4 regions of the Mesorhizobium sp. WSM4829 genome follow, and region 3 is predicted to be linked to each of the others. Evidence: predicted binding sites of a transcription regulator. Region 3 holds the regulator's gene; each other region holds the start of a gene.
What was found. The regulator LexA, encoded in region 3, represses DNA repair genes until DNA is damaged. The targets are predictions, from matches to a motif close to TGTTCNNNNTGTGTTCNG.

Region 1: the regulator LexA is predicted to act here: its motif matches at 1,910-1,927, upstream of recA (recombinase RecA).
Region 2: the regulator LexA is predicted to act here: its motif matches at 2,314-2,331, upstream of AC0L17_RS00805 (YifB family Mg chelatase-like AAA ATPase).
Region 4: the regulator LexA is predicted to act here: its motif matches at 1,648-1,665, upstream of AC0L17_RS01430 (DNA recombination protein RmuC).

Annotation. Positions count from the first base shown of each region.
Region 1 is NZ_JBVVQJ010000012.1:79,207-83,121, reverse strand. Features, by position in the region: gene AC0L17_RS14205 (GFA family protein) at 1-253, opposite strand, end outside; gene AC0L17_RS14200 (TfoX/Sxy family protein) at 344-667, shown strand; gene AC0L17_RS14195 (carbohydrate kinase family protein) at 854-1,774, opposite strand; gene recA (recombinase RecA) at 2,051-3,148, shown strand; gene alaS (alanine--tRNA ligase) at 3,435-3,915, shown strand, end outside.
Region 2 is NZ_JBVVQJ010000001.1:195,973-199,887, reverse strand. Features, by position in the region: gene AC0L17_RS00820 (2-dehydro-3-deoxygalactonokinase) at 1-95, opposite strand, end outside; gene AC0L17_RS00815 (SDR family NAD(P)-dependent oxidoreductase) at 92-859, opposite strand; gene gshB (glutathione synthase) at 1,300-2,241, shown strand; gene AC0L17_RS00805 (YifB family Mg chelatase-like AAA ATPase) at 2,424-3,915, shown strand, end outside.
Region 3 is NZ_JBVVQJ010000016.1:124,949-128,863, forward strand. Features, by position in the region: gene trpC (indole-3-glycerol phosphate synthase TrpC) at 1-185, shown strand, start outside; gene moaC (cyclic pyranopterin monophosphate synthase MoaC) at 252-749, shown strand; gene AC0L17_RS17445 (molybdopterin molybdotransferase MoeA) at 749-1,954, shown strand; gene lexA (transcriptional repressor LexA) at 2,059-2,811, shown strand; gene AC0L17_RS17455 (ComEC/Rec2 family competence protein) at 2,805-3,915, opposite strand, start outside.
Region 4 is NZ_JBVVQJ010000001.1:327,866-331,780, reverse strand. Features, by position in the region: gene fmt (methionyl-tRNA formyltransferase) at 1-635, opposite strand, end outside; gene AC0L17_RS01440 (plasmid stabilization protein) at 648-953, opposite strand; gene def (peptide deformylase) at 1,048-1,593, opposite strand; gene AC0L17_RS01430 (DNA recombination protein RmuC) at 1,699-2,955, shown strand; gene AC0L17_RS01425 (GFA family protein) at 2,960-3,364, opposite strand; gene AC0L17_RS01420 (transglutaminase-like domain-containing protein) at 3,464-3,915, opposite strand, start outside.

The DNA.
Region 1 (3,915 bases), on a different contig from region 3:
TCCGCTCGCCTGACGAGATCTCGCATTGCGGATGCTCGTCGTCCTCGATCTCGGCCTGGTAGACGCCAAGATGGCGCCTGCCCTTGATTTTCAGCGTCTCGAAATCGGCACCGAGATTGATGGCAAAGCCACCGCCGCCCTGCTGCTTGCGGCAGATCGAGCAGTAGCACAGCATGAACGGCACCGGCGTGTGGCTTTCCACCTCGAAGCGGACGGCATTGCACCGGCAGGACCCTTTGAGCAGAAGCGGCATGAAAAACTCCGACGAAATTGGCTTTCAACTTGTCAGGATGGTGCCGGCTGCGGCGATGACAAGGGGAAATCCGGGTGACATGATCGCGGCATGGACAATGAACGCATTGCCGAACTTTTCGAAGGCCTCGGACCGGTCAGCATTCGCAAGATGTTCGGCGGCAAGGGCATCTATTTCGACGGCGTGATCGTCGCCATCGTCATTCGTGACGAATTGATGCTGAAAGCCGATGCGGAAAGCGCGCCCGAATTCGAGGCGGCCGGCTGCCGGCAATGGACCTATACGGGGTCGCGGCACGGCAAGCTGGTGTCGATGCCGTATTGGAGCGTTCCCGACAGCGCCTTCGACGATCCGGATGAGATGGCGGTCTGGGCGCGGCGGGCCTATGAAGCGGGGCTGCGGGCCGGCAAATAGCTGTGTCCGCTAGCCGCTCAGTTTAAGATAATCGTTTCAGGTCGGCGCTGCCCCTCACCCTTACCCTCTCCCCCGTGAAGGACGGGGAGAGGGGGCCGCCGGCGTTGCGGCCAAGCCCCTTCTCCCCGTCCTTGACGGGGAGAAGGTCCCGGCAGGGGGTTGAGGGGCGGCGCCAACATCCGGGGTTCATGCCAGGTCGCGCGCCTCGGATACGAATGTCAGCGCCTCGGCAAAGATAGCGCTGGCGAAGGTGGCGCTCTCGACGGCGAGCATTGCTGCGGCAACGCCTTCGCGCAACGCTGCGCGCAGCGTCAGGCCGCGCAGCAGGGCGGCCATCGTCGCGCCCGCCAGCGCATCGGCGGCGCCGACCGTGACTTTTTTCGGTGGCAGGATCGAGAAGGCGCCGGCCGCGTCGAAACCCAGCACCGGACCGTCACCAGCGGTGACCACGCCGCTTTTCAGGCCGGCGCGTCTTAGGCCGTCGACAATGCCACGCTCGTCGGCATCGACGTCGGCGCCGGTAAGCGCGCCGGCCTCGTGCCGGTTCATGAAGGCCATCGCCAGAAACTCAAGCACCAGCGTCAGCCGCGCCGCCTTGCTGGGCGAAACGGCAAGTGCAAACACCGGCTTGTCGGCTGCAAGCGTCACCAGCCGCTCGAGCGCCGCCGACGGCAGGTTTGCGTCGCAAAGGACTGCATCGGCGGTGCTGATTGCCTCGCGCACCTTGGCACGGCGGATCTGCTTGGCAAGCGCCAGGTCGTAGAGCGCCATGTCGGCAAGACCGACGATCAGCGCGCCGTCGCCGTCGAATATCGTCGTGTTGCTCGGCGTCGTGCGATCTAGGAACACCACCGACAGATCGGCAATCCCCGCCACAGCAATGGCGCGTGAAACCGTCTCGGCCAGAACATCGCCGCCGCGAACCGAAAGCAGCGAGCCGGAGACGCCGCGGCGCACGGCGCAGCGCAGCGCATTGAAGACGGCGCCGCCGACTTCCTCGCGCATCGTGCCGGGGTTCGACGCCGCCGGCACGAAGGCGCCCGAAACCTGGCCGCGCCGCTCGATATAGGCGCCGCCTACTGCCAGGATCGTCGGCGACTTCATCATGCCCAGTGAGATGACCTTTGCTGCTGCCGGGAGGAGACTAGGTTGTCCGGCGGAACCCGGCAACCGGAGGCGCGATTCGGAAGATGCCTTGCAGAATCCTGCGGGTGAACCCGGGATGCATCCTGGGTGAAAACACGAAACAAAAAAAGAACAAATCCGGATATTGTTGGTTTTTCAATCGGTTGTATCCCCTTGCCAATCGAGAACAAAAAAGGTACAAATTGATAGGGATTACGGATTGTCCGGCCTTCATTGACGACCAAGGGGTGATGTATCATGGCTCAGAATTCTTTGCGGCTTGTAGAGGACAAAACGGTGGACAAATCAAAGGCTCTGGATGCGGCGCTGTCGCAAATCGAGCGTGCTTTCGGCAAGGGCTCGATCATGCGGCTCGGCGCAAACGAGCAGGTCGTCGAGATCGAAACGGTGCCGACCGGTTCGCTTGGCCTCGACATCGCGCTCGGCGTCGGCGGCCTGCCGCGCGGCCGCATCATCGAGATCTACGGGCCGGAAAGCTCAGGCAAGACGACGCTGGCGCTGCACACTGTGGCGGAGGCCCAGAAGAAGGGCGGCATCTGCGCCTTCGTCGATGCCGAGCACGCGCTCGACCCGGTCTATGCCCGCAAGCTCGGCGTCGACCTCGAAAACCTCTTGATCTCGCAGCCCGATACCGGCGAGCAGGCGCTGGAGATCTGCGACACGCTGGTGCGTTCCGGCGCCATCGACGTGCTGGTGGTCGATTCGGTCGCGGCGCTGACGCCGCGCGCCGAAATCGAAGGCGAGATGGGCGATTCGCTGCCCGGCCTGCAGGCCCGGCTGATGAGCCAGGCGCTGCGCAAGCTGACCGCCTCGATCTCGCGCTCCAACACCATGGTCATCTTCATCAACCAGATCCGCATGAAGATCGGCGTCATGTTCGGTTCGCCCGAGACCACGACCGGCGGCAACGCGCTGAAATTCTACGCTTCGGTGCGCCTCGACATTCGCCGCATCGGCTCGGTCAAGGACCGCGACGAGGTCGTCGGCAACCAGACTCGCGTCAAGGTGGTCAAGAACAAGCTGGCGCCGCCCTTCAAGGTGGTCGAGTTCGATATCATGTATGGCGAGGGCGTGTCCAAGACCGGCGAGCTGGTCGACCTCGGCGTCAAGGCCGGCGTGGTCGAAAAGTCGGGCGCCTGGTTCTCCTACAATTCGCAGCGTCTCGGCCAGGGCCGCGAGAATGCAAAACTGTTCCTGCGCGACAATCCCGACACGGCGCGCGAAATCGAATTGGCACTACGGCAGAATGCCGGGCTGATTGCGGAAAAGTTCCTCGAGAATGGTGGTTCCGAAGGCGGAGACGATGGTTTCGAGGACGAAGCCGGCGCCATGTAGGCTTCGGCAGTGGCCGGAGTTTGGCCATGATTCCCGCGCATCAGCTCCAGCCTGTGTAATCGAGTCCTGTATTGTTGCGTTCGAACCGCCGGCCTAGCGCCGGCGGTTTGCGTTTCAGCGGTGGCGCCGAGATGACCGGCAAGCCGGCAACGAGATGACCGGCAGGCCCCGCAAATTGGCCCAATTCCGTGTTTCTGGACAGGGTGCAACGCGGCGGCTAAAAGGCCATGTCCATTTGCCGTCGGCCGCGCCGGCGGCTCTCTCTAAAAGCTAAAAGGCAGTATTCATGAGTGGCGTGAACGAGATCCGGTCGACATTCCTCGACTATTTCCGCAAGGAGGGTCACGAGGTCGTCGCGTCGAGCCCGCTGGTGCCGCGCAATGACCCGACACTGATGTTCACCAATGCCGGCATGGTGCAGTTCAAGAACGTTTTCACCGGCCTGGAAAAGCGACCTTATTCGCGTGCCACGACGGCTCAGAAGAGTGTTCGCGCCGGCGGCAAGCACAACGACCTCGACAATGTCGGCTACACCGCGCGCCACCTGACCTTCTTCGAGATGCTCGGTAATTTCTCGTTCGGCGACTATTTCAAGGAGCGCGCCATCGAGCTTGCCTGGAACCTGATCACCAGGGAGTTCGGGCTGAAGAAGGACAAGCTGCTGGTCACGGTCTATCATACCGACGACGAGGCTGCCGGCTACTGGAAGAAGATCGCCGGCTTTTCCGACGATCGCATCATCCGCATTCCGACCTCGGACAATTTCT
Region 2 (3,915 bases), on a different contig from region 3:
AGGACATTTCCGGCCTCATCGACCAGCCAGACCCTGAGACGGGTGGTGCCCCAGTCGACGGCGGCCACAGAAGGCACGTTGCTCGCTGAATTCACAGGAAGCCCCCGTCGACGATCAGCATCTGTGCGGTCAGCATGCGCGAAGCGTCCGACGCCAGGAACAGCACCGTGCCGACGACGTCTTCCGGCTGCATCACCTGCTTGATGCATTGCTTGGCCACGTGGGCGGCGAGCGCCTGTTCGGTGACCCAGAGCTGTTTCTGCCGCTCGGTGATCACCCAGCCGGGTGCGATCGCATTGACGCGAATGCCGTCGGCGCCGAGCTTGCCGGCAAGCCCCTTGGTCAGGCCGACGATCCCCGCCTTGGCGGCGGTATAGGCCGGCATGTCGGGGTGGTTGATCAGGAACGACGTCGACGTGAAGTTGATGATCGAGCCGCCGCCGGCGCGCTTCATGCCCGGCGCCACCGCCTGTGCGGAGAAGAAATGCGGACGCAGGTTGACCGCCTGGTTGTTGTCCCAGAACTCCACGGTGACGTCTTCCACCGCGTGGCGATCGTCAAGTGCTGCATTGTTGACCAGCACGGTGACGTCGCCATGCGCCTCTGCCGCCCTGGCGGCCGAAGCCCGCAGCGCCTCGACGTCGCGTATGTCGGTCTTGAGATAGAGGGGGCGGCGGCCGAGATCCTTTTCGATGCGATCGGCCAGCGCCAGGCTCGGGCCGTCGGCGATGTCGATGAAGGCGACCTTTGCCCCCTGGCGGGCAAAACCCTCGGTCAGCGCCGCGCCAATTCCGGAGCCGCCGCCGGTAATCAGCACCGAAGCGCCCTCAAGGTCGGCAAAGCGCGCCGATGGCATCATTTTTTTCTCCCTGCGCATGACCCCGAAAATCGGTTTCGATTTTCGGAAACGATCATGCGCAAAATCAAAGTGCTACAGCGTCGTTTGCGCATCCAAAAGGACGCGCGGCGCCGTAGGCTCGGTCGGCGCGCATCCTAGCCAGACCGGTCGGGGGAGCAAGGAGAAAACGCAAATTCGCGGGCTTATGTCTGACAAGTCGCTCGTCAGATCGCCTTGAGCGCAAGGTGCCACGGAGCGAATTTCTGGGATAGCCGAGCGTGGCATCGAAACCAACCGGCCCGCCGAACAGGAATCGTTGCTGCCGGCGCAACCGAACTGGGCAAGGCGCTCCGCCTGCGCCTCACCTACGCCCAGCAGGCAATCCTCAAAATGTCGCGATTGGCAGATGACCGGGGAGGTTGTAAGGGCAAGCAGCCCATCCGATCCGCCGGAGATCCGCCATGCCTCTGAAAATCGCTGTCCAGATGGACCACATCTCCACCGTCTCGATTGCCGGCGACACGTCGTTTGCGCTGTCGCTGGAAGCGCAGCGACGCGGCCACCAGTTGTTCCATTATACGCCCGACCGGCTGTCGCTGCGCGACGGCAAGGTGTTTGCCGGCGTCGAGGAAATGCAGGTCCTCGACGAGAAGGGCAATCACTATTCGCTCGGCGAGAAAGTGCGCACCGACCTGTCGGAGATGGACGTCATCCTGCTCAGGCAGGATCCGCCGTTCGACATGAACTACATCACCACGACGCACATACTCGAGCGCATCCATCCCAGGACGCTGGTGGTCAACGACCCGGCCTGGGTGCGCAATAGCCCGGAAAAGATCTTCGTCACCGAGTTTCCCGACCTGATGCCGGAAACGCTGATCACCAAGGACAGCCAAGAGGTTGCCGCCTTCCGCAAGGAGTTCGGCGACATCATCGTCAAGCCGCTCTACGGCAATGGCGGCGCCGGCATCTTCCACCTGCACGAGGCCGATCGCAACCTCGCCTCGCTGCTCGAAATGTTCGGCCAGATGTTCCGCGAGCCCTACATCGTTCAGCGTTATCTGAAGGAGGTGCGCGCCGGCGACAAGCGCATCATCCTGATCGACGGTGAACCGGTCGGCGCCATCAACCGGGTGCCGGCCGAGCATGATTCCCGCTCCAACATGCATGTCGGCGGCCGCGCCGAAAAAACCGAACTAACGGAGCGCGAACGCGAGATCTGCGCCCGCATCGGCCCGTCGCTGAAAGAGCGCGGCTTCATCCTCGTCGGCATTGACGTGATCGGCGACTACATGACGGAGATCAACGTGACGTCGCCGACCGGCGTGCGCGAGGTAAAACGCTTCGGCGGCGCCGATATCGCCAGCCTGTTCTGGGATGCGGTCGAGGACAAGCGCAAGTAGCGCCGATGCTTGGCGGAACAGCCGTTTTCCGATCCGTAGCCGATGCGGCGCCATCCAGGCACCACGTTCGATTGTTCCCGTAATGTTCTTGCCTTTGCCCAAAATCTGTGGTTGTCTCAGATGACGCCGTTCGCGGCATGATCGCATGGGCTTCGGGCGGGCCCATGTCCGAGGGAGAAAAGATGGTTGCGCGGGTCCGTACGGTCGCTTTCCAGGGCATCGAGGCCGTGCCGGTCGACGTGCAGGTGATGATCGCGCCCGGCAAGGTCAACATGCACATCGTCGGCCTCGGCGACAAGGCGGTGGCCGAAAGCCGGGAGCGGGTGCAGGCGGCGCTGCACGCATCGGGCCTGTCGATGCCGTCGAAGAAGGTCACCGTCAATCTGGCGCCTGCCGACCTGCCCAAGGAAGGCAGCCATTACGATTTGCCGATCGCGCTTGGCCTGATGGCGGCGCTTGGCGCCATTCCAGGCGACATGCTGGCCGGCTACGTCGTGCTTGGCGAACTGTCGCTCGACGGCACCATCGCCGCGGTGGCCGGCGCGCTTCCGGCGGCGATCGGCGCCAATGCCGAAGGCAAGGGCCTGATCTGCCCTTTCGCCTGCGGCCCGGAAGCGGCGTGGGCCGGCAAGGATTTCGACATTCTGGCGCCGCGCAGCCTGATCGCCATCGCCAATCATTTTCGCGGCACGCAAGTGCTGTCGCGGCCGGAGGCCGGCATCCATGCCTCGGCGCGCGACCTGCCGGATCTTGCCGACATCAAGGGCCAGGAGACCGCCAAGCGGGCACTCGAAGTGGCGGCGGCCGGCGGCCATAACATGTTGATGATCGGTCCGCCAGGATCGGGAAAATCGATGCTGGCGCAGCGGCTGCCGTCGATCCTGCCGCCGCTGGCGCCGAGGGAATTGCTCGAAGTCTCGATGATCGCCTCGGTGGCCGGCGAGCTTGGTGAAGGCAAGCTGACCGACCGGCGGCCGTTCCGCGCGCCGCACCATTCGGCCTCGATGGCGGCGCTCGTCGGCGGCGGCCTGCGCGTGCGGCCGGGCGAGGCCTCGCTGGCCCACCACGGCGTGCTGTTCCTCGACGAGTTTCCCGAATTCTCGCCGCAGGCGCTCGACGCGCTGCGCCAGCCGCTGGAGACCGGCGACTGCATGATCGCCCGCGCCAATCATCGCGTCACCTATCCGGCGCGCATCCAGCTGGTCGCGGCGATGAACCCGTGCCGCTGCGGCATGGCCGGCGAGCCGGGCTATCGCTGCCTGCGCGGCGACCGCTGCCGCACCGACTACCAGGCGCGCATATCAGGCCCGCTGCTCGACCGCATCGATCTCCGGATCGAGGTGCCGGCGGTCTCGGCCAGCGATCTGATCCGGCCGGACCGGGCGGAGAAAAGTGCCGAAGTGGCGCTGCGCGTGGCCCGCGCGCGGACAACCCAGCGCGAACGTTTCGAGCGGCTCGGCGCGACCTCCGTCACCACCAACGCGCACTGCTCCCCCTCTGTCATCGAAGAGATCGCGATGCCGGATGCATCAGGCCTGTCGCTGCTCAGGGATGCCAGTGAAAAGCTCGGCTTTTCGGCGCGGGCCTATCACCGGGTGCTGAAGGTGGCGCGGACATTGGCCGATCTCGAGGCCAGCGAGACTGTCGGCCGCATCCATCTGGCCGAGGCGATTT
Region 3 (3,915 bases):
GTATTTTCTCGCACCAGGACTGCCGCAGGCTGGAACGGAGCGACATTGGCACTTTCCTCGTCGGCGAGAGCCTGATGCGGCAACAGGACGTGGCCACTGCGACGCACCTGCTTTTGACGGGCAAGGCGCCCGCCAATGCATCTGCCCGAAAATCGGAATCGATGTTCGGAGAGCATGATGCATAGATACAAAGCGTCAGAGTGTACTTTGTGCGTCCAACCGGACGCACGTCGCTCCAGGGTGACCTGACGATGTCGGCCGCCCTCACCCATCTTGGCGCGGAAGGCGAAGCCAATATGGTCGATGTCGGCGACAAGGCGGAGACGACCCGCACGGCAATCGCCGAAGGTCTTGTCTCGATGCGGCCCGAAACGCTGAAAATGATTCTCGACGGCGATGCCAAGAAGGGCGACGTGCTGGGCACGGCGCGCATCGCCGGCATCATGGCGGCCAAGAGGACGCATGAGCTGATCCCGCTCTGCCATCCGCTGCTGTTGACCAAGATATCGGTAGACATCGAACCTGACGCGACGCTGCCCGGCCTGAAGGTCACGGCGCTGGCCCGCGTCACCGGCAAGACCGGCGTCGAGATGGAAGCGCTGACCGCCGTCTCGGTCGCCTGCCTGACCATCTATGATATGGCCAAGGCGGTCGATCGCGGCATGGCGATCTCCGGCATCAGGCTGGTGGAAAAGACCGGCGGCAAATCCGGCGACTACAAGGCGGATGCCCAGAGGGCAGGCCAATAATGGCGCTGATTGCGGTCGCCGAGGCGCTCGAGCACCTGCTTGCGGATGCTGCGCCCTTGCAGGCTGAAAGCGTCGCCCTGATGGATGCCGCCGACCGCGTGCTGGCGGAGCCGCTCATGGCGCTCCGCACCCAGCCGCCATTCAACGCGTCGGCCATGGACGGCTACGCCGTGCGGGCCGACGATGTCGCGTCCGTGCCCGCGAGACTTTCGGTGATCGGCATGGCGCCGGCCGGTCGCGGCTTTACCGGAACAGTCGGCCCGGCGCAGGCCGTGCGCATCTTCACCGGCGCGCCGCTTCCCGCAGGCGCCGACACCATCGTCATCCAGGAGAATGCCCGCGACCTCGGCGGCGGCATGGTCGAAGTGACCGCGCCCACGGTTGAAGGCCGCAACATCCGCCGCCTCGGGCTCGATTTCTCGAAGGGCGACGCGCTGCTGGAGAAAGGCCGCCTGCTTGATCCGGCGGCATTGTCGCTGGCGGCGTCGGCCAACCACCAGCAGGTCCGCGTGGTGAAACGGCCGCTGGTCGCCATCATCGCCACCGGCGACGAATTGCTGCCGCCGGGCAGCGACCTTGGCCCCGACCAGATCATCTCCTCCAATGCCTATGGCGTCGCCGCCGCGGCCCGCTCGGTCGGCGCCAGCGCACTCGATCTCGGCATCGCCCCCGACCGCAAGGAGGCGATCGCCGCGCTGGTGACAAAAGCCGTCGACGCAGGCGCGGACGTCATCGTCACGCTGGGCGGCGCCTCGGTCGGGGACCATGACCTCGTCCATGACGTGCTGACCGGCGAAGGCATGGCGCTCGATTTCTGGAAAATCGCCATGCGGCCCGGCAAGCCACTGATGTTCGGGCGGCTGGGCGCCATCCGCTGCATCGGCCTGCCCGGCAATCCGGTGGCCAGCCTGGTCTGCACGCAGCTCTTTCTGAAGCCGCTGCTGGCGCGGCTCGGCGGCCGCGCCTTCCGCCAGGACATGCGTCAGGCGCGGCTCGGCGCCGCCATGCCGGCCAACGATCTCAGGCAGGACTATGTACGCGCGGTGGTGAAGGAAGAAGCTGGCACGCTTGAGGCAACGCCGTTCAGTATCCAGGATTCCTCGATGCTCAGAATGCTGGCCGACGCCAACGGACTGGTCGTGCGCGAGCCATTCGCTCCCGCAGCCGCAGCGGGCGCCGCCTGCAGCGTGCTGATGCTACGCTGAACAAAACGTCAACACATTCATTAAACTTTAAATGGTTGCGGAACACAACTGGAACAGATAGTGTTTGTTCTGGGTTTGTTTTTCTGATTCTGTTGGGGGTCGCGATGCTGACACGCAAACAACATGAACTGCTGATGTTCATTCACGAACGGCTGAAGGAAAGCGGCATTCCGCCCTCGTTCGACGAGATGAAGGAAGCGCTCGACCTCGCCTCCAAATCAGGGATCCACCGGCTGATCACGGCGCTGGAGGAACGCGGTTTCATTCGCCGCCTGCCCAACCGCGCCCGCGCGCTGGAGGTGCTGCGCCTGCCCGATTCGATCGCGCCGGGCCTCAATGCGGCGCGCAAATTCTCGCCGAGCGTCATTCAAGGCAGCCTTGGCCAGGGCGGGCTTGGACAGGGCGGCCTCGGACGCCAGATCAAGCCGGCGCCTTCGCGCATGCGTGCTGCCGGCAATGACGACGACGTCGTTGCCACCGTCTCCATACCGGTGATGGGCCGCATCGCTGCCGGTGTGCCGATCGACGCCATCCAGCACCAGACGCATTCGATCTCGGTGCCACCGGACATGATCACCGGCGGCACGCACTACGCGCTGGAGGTCAAGGGTGATTCGATGATCGAGGCCGGCATCTTCGACGGCGACACGGTCATCATCCGCAACGCCGACACCGCCCAGCCTGGCGAGATCATTGTCGCGCTGGTCGACGAGGAGGAAGCTACGCTGAAACGATTCCGCCGCAAAGGTGCCTCGATCGCACTGGAAGCCGCCAATCCGGCGTACGAGACGCGCATCTTCGGGCCGGACCGGGTCAAGGTGCAGGGCAAGCTCGTCGGACTGATCCGGCGTTACTGAGCGGCAGGCTTCTGGGGTTTCTCGGCCCTGCGGTATGGCGGCAGGCCCCTCGCCTCGCGCGAAAATCGCCGCTGCTCATGCCAGGGCCTGTATGGCTGTCTGACGGCAAAACGGATTTCTGCGCGCATCCTCGCCGATAGCGGATCGAAGAAGACGGCGGCACTGCCCATGCGGGCGAGCTGCCGTTTGGTGACGACGAGAACCAGCGGGTTGCGGCAGGGTTTGTAATAGGCTGTGGCGTCGTCGATGACGATCAAATCCGCAAAGGCACAGGCCGGCCGCGCGGTTTTCCGGTCGTCGGCGAGCGCAATGAGCGCGCCGGACGGATGCCGGGCCAGGCACAGGCCGGCAGTGCAGGTGAAAGGTGCTCCCGGCGGCAGGTCGGCCGGGTCGGCGATGTCGAACCGCACATCTCCTTTTTCGAATGTCTCCGGCTCGACGATCGTCGTTGAAACCAGCGCATGTTTCCAGTTGTCGGTGGTGAATTCGTTCGAACGCATCCGGTTGACGGCAAGTTCGCCGCCGCCGATCGGCAGCGCCACCAGATGCGCATCCTCCGAAATCAGCACGTCGGGGATGCGCGTCTCGGAAATCGTCAGCAGGCCGGCGAGCGCAAAGGGAAGTGCGGCAAGCCGCAGCCATGTCGTCGCCATCGTGGCGATGACCAGGGCGACCGTCACCAGCAGAACCGATTGCAACGAAATCAGTCCGACTGCATCGACCGGCGAACGCTCCGAGATCCATCCCGAAATTGCGATCATCGCCGTCAGGCCCTTGCCCATCATGTAGAGGAAGGGGCCGTCGAGGCCGAAAGACATTGCCAGGGCGCTGAGGACGGCCAGGAACATGACGATCGTGACGATCGGCATGACGGCCAGATTGGCGAACAGGCTGAGCGGCGAGACGCGCTGGAAGTGCCAGATGGCGAAGAGCGCGGTGGCGCTGCCGGCAATGACGGAGGTCATTGCGATGGTGCCTGCCCCAGCGACAAGTTTGCGCGTGACGAAAGCGACCGGTGACCGTCGCTGTCGCGGCGCCTTGGCCTTGTCGGCACGGTAGTCGGACCAACCGGCATAGGCGCCCACGAGAGCCGCAGTCGCGGCG
Region 4 (3,915 bases), on a different contig from region 3:
GTCTCCGCTTTATCGATCTTTTTGGCATAGGTCACCCCCTCCGTCGCCTGTGCGGTAAAAGTCAGGGCATCCCGTTCCAGACGAGCCAGCGCTCCCGCCATCAGCGCGGCGCCAATGTGCATCAGCCGATCATGCAGTTCGCCGGCCGTCATATTGGGGCCGATGGCGCATTTTTCGGCCATCGCCACCGGGCCGGTGTCTAGGCCCTCTTCCATCCGCATCACCATCATGCCTGCCTCGGTATCGCCGGCCATGATGGCGCGCTGGATAGGGGCGGCGCCGCGCCAGCGTGGCAACAGCGACGCGTGACCATTGAGGCAGCCGAGCCGCGGCGCCTCGAGAATGGGTTTGGGCAACAGCAATCCATAGGCGACGACGACGGCGACATCGGCCCGCAAGGCGCGGAACGCCTGCTGCTCGGTCTCGTTCTTCAGCGACACCGGCGTCCGCAGTTCGAGGCCCAGCCGCTCGGCATCGCGCTGCACCGGCGACGGCGTCAGTTCCAGCCCGCGGCGACCGGCGGCGCGCGGCGGCTGAGTGTAGACGGCTCCAATCTCATGTCCAGCATCCGCGACCGCCCGCAGCGTCGGCACCGAGAATTCGGGCGTACCCATGAAGATGACGCGCAAGGGCATTTTGTTCGGCCGTTAAGTCGGCTCAGTCGAAGTCGCGAACTTTGCGGGTCGGCGACCGAAGTCGCGTTTCCTTTCTGCTTCGATTTCGTTCATGATCTTGGCGAATTCATCGCCAATTGCGTTTTCAGCAGCGAATGCCGCGCGAATCGCGTCCCATGCCGAAAGACCCGGCTCCAGCCTTGCTTGCCTTTCGGCGACCATGCCTTCGCGCAGAAGAGCTATCGCCTTGCCCGACAGGCTCTGGCCGCTCTTACGCGCCGCCTGCTCGATTTCCCGCTTCAAGGGTTCGGGAATATTTCTGGTCAGCATGTCGCTCATCGGCGTCTCCATTTCCTGATCTGGAACAGGGTAGAGGGGCGCTGTCCCGCCAACATCTTCGAAAGGTTCAGCATCAAACTGCGCGAGTATCGCCCTATCCCACTAACTTGCCCGGCGCCTTGCTGCCTGATGGTTTGTCCCTGGCGAGCTTCTTGAACTTCTTCACCACCATGTCGCGCTTCAGCTTCGAGATGTGGTCGATGAACAGAACGCCGTTGAGATGGTCGATTTCGTGCTGCAGGCAAGTCGCCATCAGCCCTTCGGCCTCGATCTCCTGCAGCTTGCCGTCGCGATCGAGATATTTCACCCGCACGGCGGCAGGGCGCTCGACCTCGGCATAGTAATCCGGGATCGACAGGCACCCCTCCTCGTAGACCGAGCGCTGATCGGCGCTCTCAAGAATCTCGGGATTGATGAAGACATGCGGCGCCGGCGGCTCGTCTTCCTTGGCGAGGTCGATCACCAGCATGCGCAGCGGTTCGCCGATCTGGATCGCCGCCAGACCAATGCCCGGCGCGTCATACATCGTGTCCAGCATATCGTCGGCCAGTTTGCGCAAGGCGCCGTCGACGCGCTCGACCGGTTTCGAAACCTGGCGCAGGACGGGATCGGGAAGGATGATGAGCGGCTTGATCGACATGGCGTCTCACCTAAGACCTCGCACGAAAAGCGTCAACCGGGGCATTTGCAGCGGCGTTCACGTTTTGATCTGTGTCGTCAGGCCGAATCATCTATGCTGTCCGATATGAACGACCTGACCACCATCCTGTCCGAACCGATCGCCCGGCTCGGCGCCACCACGATCACGCTCGGCCACGCGCTGGCATTCGGCGCGGTCCTGTTCCTGGGCCTGTTCGTGGCGCTCGTCGTCGCGCTCTGGCGCTCGGCCAAGGCGCGTGCGGTGGCTGCCGCGGAAGCCGCCGACCACGCCCGCGACGCCGAGGCGCGGATGGCCGGCATCCTGGCAAGCCAGGCCGAGATGCAGGGCCGCATGGGCGCCATCGCCGAAGTGTTCGGGGCGCGGCAGGCCGAACTCACGCAGTCGATCGGCCAGCGTCTCGACGCGATGACCGGCCGTCTCGGCCAGACCATGACCGAGCAGACGAAATCGACGCATGAAAGCCTCGCCAAACTGCAGGAGCGGCTGGCGGTCATCGATACAGCGCAAGGCAACATCCAGTCGCTCGCCAGCCAGGTCGTGCAACTTCAGGCAATCCTCTCCAACAAGCAGACGCGCGGCGCCTTCGGCCAGTCGCGCATGGAGGCGATCGTCGCCGATGGCCTGCCGCACGGCGCCTATGAATTCCAGGCGACCCTGTCGAACGGCAACCGGCCCGACTGCCTGGTGAAGATGCCGAACGGAGCGCCTGCACTTGCCATCGACGCCAAGTTTCCGCTGGAAGCGTGGAATGCCATCCGTGCCGCCGAAGGCGCCGATTTGCAGAAGGTCGCCGCACAGGCGTTCCGGCGCGATATCGAGGTGCATGTCCGCGATATTTCCGACAAATACCTGATCCAGGGCGAGACGCAGGACACCGCCTTCATGTTCGTGCCGTCGGAATCGGTATTCGCCGAGATCCACGAGAATTTCGAGGGGATTGTCCACAAGGCGCACCGCGCCCGCATCGTCATCGTCTCGCCGTCGCTGCTGATGCTGTCGATCCAGGTCATCCAGGCGATCCTCAAGGACGCCCGCATGCGCGAGCAGGCGCATCTGATCCAGGGCGAAGTCATCCGGCTGATGGAGGATGTCTCGCGCCTCGACGAGCGGGTGCGCAAGCTGCAGAGCCATTTCGGCCAGTCGGCCAAGGATATCGACGATATCCTCGTCTCGACGTCGAAGGTGACCAAGCGCGGCCAAAAGATCGAGGCGCTGGAGTTCGGCGCGCAGCCGACGGAGGGCGACGCCGGATCGGGCAGCGCGAAGACCGAAGCGGGTGCGCGCGTCGCCGATTCCAAGACCGGCCAACTGCGGCTAAGGGTCGTCGAAGGCGACGACTGAGAGGCTACTGCTCCTCGACGATCATCGTGCCTTCGAACTCCGGCAGCCAAGGCAGCGCCGAGCGGTGCCAGATCTGTTTTCTCGGGATCAGTTGTTCGCGCTGCCGCGCCGTGCCGACCCTGATGCCGTAGACTTTCGGCCCGTCGCCGACCGACGTGGCATAGAGGTGCGTACCGCACTCGCCGCAAAAGGCCTGGGCGCGCCTGGCGCCGCTCGCTGCGGTCTTGATGTAGATCTTCGGCGTGCCCTTGGTGATCCGGTAGTGCTCCTCCGGCGCCGGCACGGTCACCCGAAACGCTGTTCCGGTCAGCTGCTGGCAATCGATGCAGTGACAAATACTGGTGTTGTCCGGATCGACCTCCGCCTCGTAAGTGATGGCGCCGCAATGGCACCCGCCGTCGATTTTCATCTTCGCTCCTCCCTTCAGCCGAGCCTCGATGCGTTGGAGCTTAACGGCGCACCGGCCGAAGCTCCACCGGCAATCACAACGCGCGAACCGTCCGGTGGTTCAAGACTGCGGCGCCGACGCCTGTTCGATGACTTCTTCCGTCCAGACCTTGAAACCGGCCAGCATACCCGGCCCGAAGATATGGGTCAGCGGCACATCGGCCGCGTCGCGGCCGGAGGCGATCAGGATGCGGCCGATGCGCGGCGCATTGTTGCGCGGATCGAAGGCATGCCAGCGGCCGCCGAGATAGACCTCCATCCAGGCGGCGAAGTCCATGTCCGACCACGGTTTCGGCAAACCGATGTCGCTGATGTAGCCGGTGCAATAGCGCGTCGGGATGTTCAAGGCGCGGCAGAAGGCGACGGCGAGATGGGCAAAGTCGCGGCAGACCCCGCTTTGCTCACGATAGGCCTCTGCTGCCGTGCGCGTCGGCCGCGCGTTGCCGTAGTTGAAGATGATGTGGTTGTGGACGAAATCGCAGACCGCCTGCACGCGTGGAATACCGAGCGGTG